DNA from 2 places in the Janibacter sp. RAF52 genome. Region 1 is predicted to be linked to the other one. Evidence: riboswitches for the same ligand, from Rfam matches in the RefSeq annotation. Region 1 holds a riboswitch; the other holds the start of a gene.
What was found. A riboswitch is a leader RNA that binds a small molecule or an ion and turns the genes downstream of it on or off. The one in region 1 is predicted to bind cyclic di-AMP.
Positions count from the first base shown of each region.

Region 2: another riboswitch for cyclic di-AMP. It lies ahead of AB4Y78_RS12115 (C40 family peptidase); the one in region 1 lies ahead of AB4Y78_RS08920 (C40 family peptidase).

Region 1 is NZ_JBFRDY010000005.1:177,642-181,986, forward strand. Features, by position in the region: gene AB4Y78_RS08910 (GTP pyrophosphokinase) at 1-238, shown strand, start outside; cyclic di-AMP (ydaO/yuaA leader) riboswitch at 336-504, shown strand; gene AB4Y78_RS08915 (C40 family peptidase) at 511-1,272, shown strand; cyclic di-AMP (ydaO/yuaA leader) riboswitch at 1,588-1,745, shown strand; gene AB4Y78_RS08920 (C40 family peptidase) at 1,744-2,565, shown strand; gene AB4Y78_RS08925 (AMP-dependent synthetase/ligase) at 2,670-4,345, shown strand, end outside.
Region 2 is NZ_JBFRDY010000009.1:31,749-36,093, reverse strand. Features, by position in the region: gene AB4Y78_RS12125 (monovalent cation/H+ antiporter complex subunit F) at 1-204, shown strand, start outside; gene mnhG (monovalent cation/H(+) antiporter subunit G) at 201-578, shown strand; gene AB4Y78_RS12115 (C40 family peptidase) at 646-1,518, opposite strand; cyclic di-AMP (ydaO/yuaA leader) riboswitch at 1,521-1,700, opposite strand; gene AB4Y78_RS12110 (metal-dependent transcriptional regulator) at 1,814-2,524, opposite strand; gene AB4Y78_RS12105 (MFS transporter) at 2,568-3,764, opposite strand; gene AB4Y78_RS12100 (hypothetical protein) at 3,807-4,345, shown strand, end outside.

The sequences.
Region 1 (4,345 bases):
GCACGTCATCCTCGAGATCCCCGTCTTCCTCTCCTCGGGTCCGGTGCAGGTGCCGGTCGAGGTGCAGTTCCGCACGGTCGCCATGGATTTTTGGGCGAGCACGGAGCACAAGATCTTCTACAAGTACGAAGGGGACGTCCCGGCCGATCTGCGGCAGCGGATCACCGACGCGGCCGGCACGGCGGCCCGGATGGACGAGGAGATGGCGCAGCTGCACCGGGCGGTGCACGGGGACTGAGCAGGTCCCGGGCATCCCGTCCACAGGCCCTGTTACCAATTCGTGTCCACATGCCCTACTCTTCTCCCGACCCCACACACGGGGGTTGCCACCGGGTCGCCGAATCCTGCCAGCCCGAATGGCCCCTGACACGTCACGGCAGGAGCGGGGGACCCACCGATCCACGGCACTCGTGCCTTGGGGTGCAGTCCTCTCGGTCTTCGGACCGGAAGGGCGGGGTGCTTCTCCACCTCAACCCGACAGCTAACTCCGTAGGCGCAGGAGAGTTCGCCATGTCGATGTTCTACACCGGGCGCCACCGCGCCCCCAGCACGTCCTCCCAGACCGGCAAGCGTGCGGGCGCGACCATGGTCGCCGTCGCGGCCGTCAGCCTCGGTACCGCCACCGCCGGTGCGCAGAGCGCGACCGCCGCCCCCGCGACGCAGTCGACCCAGTCGGCCACTGCCAAGGCCTCCTTCTCCGGTCTGGTCAAGCAGGGCTCGCGCGGCACCGTCGTCAAGCAGATCCAACGCAAGGTCGGCGTGACCGCCGACGGCGTCTTCGGCCCGAAGACCAAGGCGGCCGTCAAGCGCTGGCAGAAGCGCAAGGGCCTGGCCGCCGACGGCATCGTCGGTCCGCGCACGGGCACCAAGATGGGCCTGAAGTCGTCGAGCAGCCGCTCGACCTCGACCCGCTCCTCGCGCACCTCGACCCGCTCGGTCTCCAGCAGCTCGGTCCTCTCGACCGCCTCCAGCCTCGTCGGCACCCCGTATCGCTCCGGCGGCACGACGCCCTCCGGCTTCGACTGCTCGGGCTTCACCAAGTACGTCTACGCCCGCCACGGCAAGACCCTGCCGCGCACGGCCGAGCAGCAGCGTCGCGCCACGAACCGCGTCTCCTCGCCCCGGGCCGGCGACCTCGTCTTCTTCGGCGCCCCGGCGTGGCACGTGGGCATCTACGCCGGCAACGGCAAGATGTACGACGCCGGCAACTCGCGCGTCGACACGACCAAGCGCGCCATCTGGACCAGCGCCGTCACCTACGGCCGCGTCTGATCCGACCGGCCCAGCCGTCCGCCACGAAGGGCGGTCCCGACCACGGTCGGGACCGCCCTTCGTCATGCCACCCCACCGCATTTCCCTAGGGAAATGACCACCCCACCCCCCTGACGGCCACCCCAGCCCGCATTTCCCTAGGGAAATGCGCACCCCCGCCCGTATCTGCCTAGGGAAATGCGGGGTGGGAGCGGCGGGGTAGGAGAGGGCGGGCAACCGGGGCGCGTTACCAATCCGTGACCATGTGATCTATGGTCGACCGCGGCCCGGACGCATGTCGGGCACCGTCGGGGCACGCCGAGTCCCACCACCCCGACGGATCCCCTGCAGAACCGGTGGGAGCGGAGGACCCAACCTCTGGCCGCGAGGCCTCGGGGTGAAGTCCACCGGCTCGGCCCCTGCCGAGCCATCGGACGGGGTGGTCTCCACCCCAACCCGACAGCTAACTCCGCAGGCGCCAGGAGACACAGCATGAGCACCTTCCACACCCCGCGTCACGGCGCACCCCGAGCCCGCGCCGCCGCCTCCCGCGTCGGCGCCTTAGTCCTCGCGGCCACCGCCCTCGGCCTCGGCGCCTCGACCGCCTTCGCCGGCAGCGCCTCCGCCAACGGCGGGCCGCAGGCCCCGACGACGCAGTCCTCGACCGCCGGCGGCGGGCAGAGCAGCGACTCGACGAGCAGCTCCAGCAGCTTCACCGACATCGTCCGCGTCGGCGACACCGGCGGTGTCGTCGAGCAGATCCAGGACGAGGTCGGCGTGAGCGCCGACGGCCTCTTCGGCTCCGAGACCGAGCAGGCCGTCACGCAGTGGCAGGCCGAGCACGGCGTGGCCGCCGACGGCGTCGTGGGCCCGGAGACCGGCTCCGAGATGGGCCTGACCGAGAGCGGCTCCACCAGCGGCCAGGCGACCGCGGCGGCCTCGACCGACGGCGGCACCGCGGAGATCTCGACCGCGAGCACCTCCGACTCCTCGATCGTCAGCACCGCCCGCAGCCTCATCGGCTCGCCCTACGTCATGGGCGGCACGAGCCCGTCCGGCTTCGACTGCTCCGGCTTCGTCCAGTACGTCTACGACACGGCGGGCAAGGAGCTGCCGCGGACGACCGACCAGCAGCAGGCGGTGGCCACCCCGGTCTCCGACCCGCAGCCCGGCGACATCGTCTTCTTCGGCAACCCTGCGTACCACAACGGGATCTACGCCGGCGACGGCAAGATCATCGACGCGGGCAACTCGAGCACGGGCGTCACCGAGCGCGAGATCTGGACCGACGACGTGTCCTACGGCCGCTTCTGAGCGACCCGATGACGCAGGCCCCCGACCCCACCGGTCGGGGGCCGGCGTCCTGTCGTGAGACACTGACCTTCTACACATGTAGTCGCACCATGAGGAGACCGGCCGTGACCCGCACCCACGCCACCGGGGGCCCGCTCGAGCTCACCCAGGCGGACCTGCTCCCCCTTCGCCCCTGGCGTCGGGCGCACGAGGAGCCCGCCCATCCGTCCTTCGCCCGCTGGGTCGACGACGCTTGGGAGACCATCACGGCACGGCACCACCTCGCCGCCCTGACGTCCGCCGCCCGCGGGCTCGTCGCGAGCGGCGTGGAGGCCGGCGACCGGGTCGCGCTCATGGCCGACACCCGCTACGAGTGGCTGCTGCTCGACGAGGCTGTCTGGGCCGTCGGCGCGGGCACCGTCCCCGTCTACCCCTCCTCCTCGGCCGGGCAGCTCGAGTGGATCCTGCGCGACTCCGGCGCCCGCCTGCTGCTCGTCGGCACGGCCGACCAGGCCGAGACCGCCCGCGGCCTCGGGCTCGACGTCGAGGTGCTCGTCATCGACGAGGACGCCCTCGAGGTCCTCGGCGAGCGCGGTCGGCAGGTGCCCGAAGCGCGCGTCATCGAGCGTCGCGACGCGGTCACCCTCGACGACCTCGCCGGCATCGTCTACACCTCCGGCACCACCGGCCGGCCGAAGGGCGTGGTCCTCACCCACCGTCACCTCGCGGCCGAGGTCGCCGGGTGCCTCGACCATCCCATCGGCTCGGTGGGCCGACCGGGGCGGCGGATCCTCATCTTCCTGCCGATGGCCCACGTCCTCGCCCGATCGGTCGCCTACATCGCCGCCCAGTCCGGCGCGACGGTCGGCTTCTGGGCGGACTTCGGCAGCATCGTCGACAAGCTCGGCTCCTTCCGCCCGCACATGGTCGTCGGCGTGCCGCGCGTCTTCGAAAAGGTCCACGACGGCGTCCGCAGCAAGGCCTCGGGGCAGCGACTGTCCGCCGTCGTCTTCACGAAGGGGGAGCAGGTCGCCCTCGCGTGCAGCCGCGCCGTCGGCGAGGGCGAGGGTCGGCCGAGCCTGCCGCTGCGCCTCGCGCACGCGGTCTTCGACCGACTGCTCTACACCAAGGTCCGCGCCGCGCTCGGCGGCGAGATGGAGTACGTCATCAGCGGTGGCGGGGCGCTCGGCGAGCGCCTCGGGCACTTCTTCCGCGGGGTCGGCGTGCCCGTCCACGAGGGCTACGGCCTCACCGAGACGTGCGCGGCCATCACGGTCAACGGCCCAGGCGTCCAGCGCGTCGGCACGGTCGGGCGGCCGCTGCCCGGCAACGAGGTGCAGGTGACGGACGACGGGGCGATCAGCGTCCGTGGCGCCGTCGTCACCGACGGCTACTGGGGCAACGACGAGGCCACTCGCGAGGCGATCGTCGACGGCTGGTTCGCCACCGGCGACCTCGGCACGCTCGACGACGACGGCTACCTGACGATCACCGGGCGGGCCAAGGAGATCATCGTCACCGCCGGCGGCAAGAACGTCTCCCCGGGCCCCCTCGAGGACGTGCTGCGCACCCACCCCCTCGTCTCCCAGGCCATGGTCGTCGGCGACGGACGCCCCTTCGTTGGCGCGCTCATCACCCTCGACCCCGATTGCGAGCGACCCGCCGACCCGCAGGCCGAGCTCCAGCAGGTCGTCGACGAGGCCAATGCCCTGGTGTCCAGGGCCGAGGGGATCAAGCGCTTCGTGGTCCTCGACGACGACTTCACCGAGGAGAGCGGCGAGCTCACAGCGACGCAAAAGCT
Region 2 (4,345 bases), on a different contig from region 1:
CGCGTCGCGCTCGGCCCGACCAACCTCGACCGGGCGCTCAGCCTCGACGTCCTCATCGTCATCGTCACGGGCATCATCGCCACGCAGATCCTGCGCACGGACGACCCCGGGCCGCTGCCGATCATGGTGGTCTTCAGCCTCACCGGCTTCGTCGGCTCGGTGTCCGTCGCCCGCTTCATGGCCCGCAAGCAGGACGACGCATGAGCTGGCAGGAGATCTGTGACCTCGCCGGGGGCATCAGCCTGCTCCTCGGCTCGACGATCGCCCTCGTCGGCGCGATCGGTCTGGCCCGGCTGCCCGACATCTTCGGCCGCATGCACGCGGCGACCAAGCCGCAGACCCTCGGCCTGCTGCTCATCCTCGTGGGCCTGGCTCTCAACGTGCGCACCTGGGCCTCGGTCGCCACGCTCTTCATCGTCGTCGGCGCCCAGGCCCTCACCGCCCCGGTGACAGCCCACATGCTCGGCCGCGCCAGCTACCGCACCGGCGCCTCCGAGGACGACCTGCTCCACCACGACGAGCTCGGCGAGGACTACCGCCGCATGACGGAGCAGCAGGCCACCGGCGACGAGGCCTGACCGCACGACGAAGGGGGCGGAGGGAGATGATCTCCCTCCGCCCCCTTCGTCATGGGGTGGGCCTGACTCAGACGCGGCCGTACCCGGAGACGCCGTCGAAGATCGGACGGATCGAGATCGACTTGCCAGTGCGCGGTGCGTCGATCATCATGCCGTCGCCGACATAGATGCCGACGTGCCACGAGGGCGAGCCGAAGAAGACGAGGTCACCCGGCTGCGGGTTGGACACGGGGGTCGCGGCGGCCTGCTGGGCCGTCGTGACGCGCGGCAGCGACTTGCCCGCCTTGGCGAAGACGTACTGGGTGAAGCCCGAGCAGTCGAAACCGGAGGGGGTGGACCCGCCATAGACGTAGGGGACGCCGATGTACTGCTTGGCGATGGAGATGACGTCGGAGCTCGCGGAGGAGGCCGCGGCGGGGGCGGGCTCGCTCTTGGCCGGGGCCGGGGCCGGGGCCTGACGCTCCTGCGAGCGGCTCGGCGAGGTGGACTCGGTGCGCTCGCTGGCCTGCTCCTCGCGGGCGGCCTGCTCCTGCTCCTGCTCGCGCTGACGCTCGGCGGCGGCCTCCTGGCGGGCCTGCTCGCGCTCGGCGCGGGCCCGCAGCTGGGCCGGGGTCGGGCCGGTCGGCTTGGCGACGGGCTCGACCTCGATCTTGCCGAAGGCGGCGTCGGTCGCCTTCGACGACGTCGTCGTGGCGGGCGCGGTGACCGCGGCGGCGGGAGCGGCCGGGGCGGAGGCGGTCTGGACCGGGGCGGCGTCGACCTCGGCGGCCGAGTCGGCGGCCTGGGCGGGGATGGCGATCGCGGCGATCAGACCACCGGAGGCGGCGATGACGGCCGAGCCCTTGGCGAGGGGCGTGCCCGCCTGGCTGACGATCTGGCCGAGCTCGGACACGGGGTTGTAGCGACCGGCGGCGCGGTGGCGCCCGACGTTGTGAGACAAGGTGATGACCTCTATCCCGCCTACGGGGTCAGCTGTCGGGTTCGAGCCAGAGGTCTGGCCCGGCCCTGCGACACCGGACCGACCTAGCGGTCCGCTGCGTCCCAGGACTTCACCCCGAGGAGCATCCTCGATGCCCCGCAAAACGTGGGTCCCCCGCTCCTGTCATGCGGTGTCGTGCAGATCCGTCGGGTGCGGTGACAGGACTCAGCGTCCGCGTGACGGGTCCGCCCAGGGGGAGCGGACCATCAGACCGTACCCGCAGATCACGGCAATGTCACGCCGAGGTCACGAGAGGTCACGGAGCGACCAGCTCGACGAAGACGTGCTCGGCGACGTCCTTGGGCAGCGACACCGCGTCGCCCGGCTGGGCACCGACCCGCGCGACGATGACGCGGTCGCCCTCGGGGGTGACATCGACGACCTCACCGGGGCGCAGCCGCGCCTCGGTGAGCAGCTCCAGCGCCTCGTGGTCGACCTGGGCCGGCTCGCCGATGCGGCGCACGCGGTACTGCCCCGTGGGCTTGCCCTGCGCGACCTGGACGAGGCTCTGCAGACCCTCGAGGTAGTCGATGCTCGCCTCCTCGTCCGAGAGCAGCTCGTCGAGGCCGGGGATCGGGGTCCCGTAGGGCGACTCTCGGTGCTCGGGCAGCATCGCGAGGATCTTGCGCTCGACGCGCTCGCTCATCACGTGCTCCCACCGGCAGGCCTCGTCGTGCACGTGCTCCCACTCGAGACCGATGACGTCGGCGAGCAACCGCTCGGCGAGGCGGTGCTTGCGCATCACCCGCGTGGCGAGCAGCCGCCCCTCGTCGGAGAGGACGAGCCGCCGGTCCTCGCCGAGGCTGACGAGGCCATCACGCTCCATGCGCGCCACGGTCTGCGAGACGGTCGGGCCGGAGTGGCCGAGCCGCTCGGCGATGCGGGCGCGCATCGGCGGGATGTTTTCCTCCTCGAGCTCGAAGATCGTGCGGAGGTACATCTCGGTGGTGTCGATGAGGTCCTTCACGAGCCCCATCATGCCCTGCCCGGCGGCGCCGCGGGCCGCCGCGTCAGGCCGCGGAGCGCTCCCGGTCGGCGCGTGGGATCCACAGGCTCGTCCAGGCCAGCCCCGCGAGGCCGAGGGCCCCGAGCGCCACGGCGGCGGCGGGCAGCGAGACGAGGGTGGTGACGGCGCTCAGGCCGAGCGAGCCGCCGGCGTGCCCCACCTCGCCGGTGAGCCGCCAGGCGCCGAGGAACTGGGCCCGGTCGCGGCTCGGCGCGGCGTCCGCGCCGAGGGTCATGACGATGCCCGACCCCAGCCCGTTGCCCAGGGCCATGGCGAGCGCGACGGCGAGCAGCTCCCCCTTCGTGTCGGCGAGGGGCAGGGCGACGAAGGAGAGCGAGACGACGCCCAGCAGCGCCCCGACGACCCACATCCGACCGAGCCGGTCCATGACCCAGCCACCGGGGTAGACGAGGACGAGCTCCGCGAGACCGGCGACGGCGAAGATCTGCGAGGAGTCGACGCCGTCGAGGCCGATGTGCAGCGCCCACAGCGGCAGGATCGCCAGCCGGGCGGAGCGCAGCGCCGAGATCACCGTGACGCCCAGGCCCTGGGTGAGCAGCAGGCGCGCGTGCCGCCGGATGACCCGGAAGACCCCGGTGTGCGGCTCCTGCGCGCGGGCCCGCTCGTGCTCACCGGTGAGGTCGGGTGCGGTGAGGACGGTCAGCACGGAGCCGGCGGCGAGGAGCACGGCCAGCCCGTAGGCCCCCTGCAGGCCGAAGGGGGCGATGGCCAGCGACCCGACGACCGGCCCGAGGAGCAGCCCGGCCCGCATCGACCCACCGAGCAGGGACATGCCACGGGCGAGGAGCTGCCGCGGCAGGACGTCGATCATGAAGCCCTGCCGGGCGAGGAAGAAGGCGGAGGAGGCGAGCCCGCTGACGAGCAGCGCGACGCCCATGAGCCACAGCGAGGGCGCCCACCCCGCGACGGCGAGCGCCGCGACGTCGAGCAGGCCAGCGCGGACGAGGGTCGCGCGCTCGCCGATGCGGGCGACGAGGGCCCCGGCGGGCAGGACCCCGACGAGCTGCCCGACCCCGGTGAGGGCGACGACGAAGGCGGCGGTGCCGAGGCTCGCGCCGAGCTCGTCGGCCCGCAGCGCAGCGACCGGGATGACGGCGCCGGTCGCGGCGGCGGAGAGGAAGGTCGGCCCGAAGGCGGGTACGGCGATGCGCCTCCAACCGAAGGTCTCGCGCGTACTCATCCCCCTCATCCTCTCCTGCCGGCTCGTCGCTAGGTTGGGGTGGTGCACACCACAGCCGAGACGACGACCGTGTCCCCCCTGCGCGCTGGCCCACCGGGCACCGGCAACGGCGGCTGGGTGTGCGGGCTGCTCACCGAGCGCCTCGACGACCTCGTCCCCGCGGAGGGGGACCTGACGTCGGCGACGGTCCGCCTGAGCGCGCCGACGCCGCTCGGGCGTCCGCTGCGGTGGGAGGTCGACGGCACGGTCGCCGACGGCGCCGAGCTCGCGGTGCACCTGCTCGACGGCGACACACTGCTCGGCACGGCCCGCCGCACGACCGCCCCCGACCTGACGGTCCCCGCACCGGTCGACCTCGAGGCGGCCCGGACCGCGGCGGCCGGCGTCGACGCGAGCGACCACCCCTTCCCCGGCTGCTACGTCTGCGGGCCCGAGGCCGAAGGGGGCCTGCGCGTCTTCGTCGGGCCGGTCGCCGGCCGCGACGACGTCCTCGCCGCGCCCGTGACCCTGACCGAGGAGGGCCTGCCGCCGGTGCTCGCAGCGCTGGACTGCCCGGGCGCCTTCGCCGTGGGCTTCGGCGA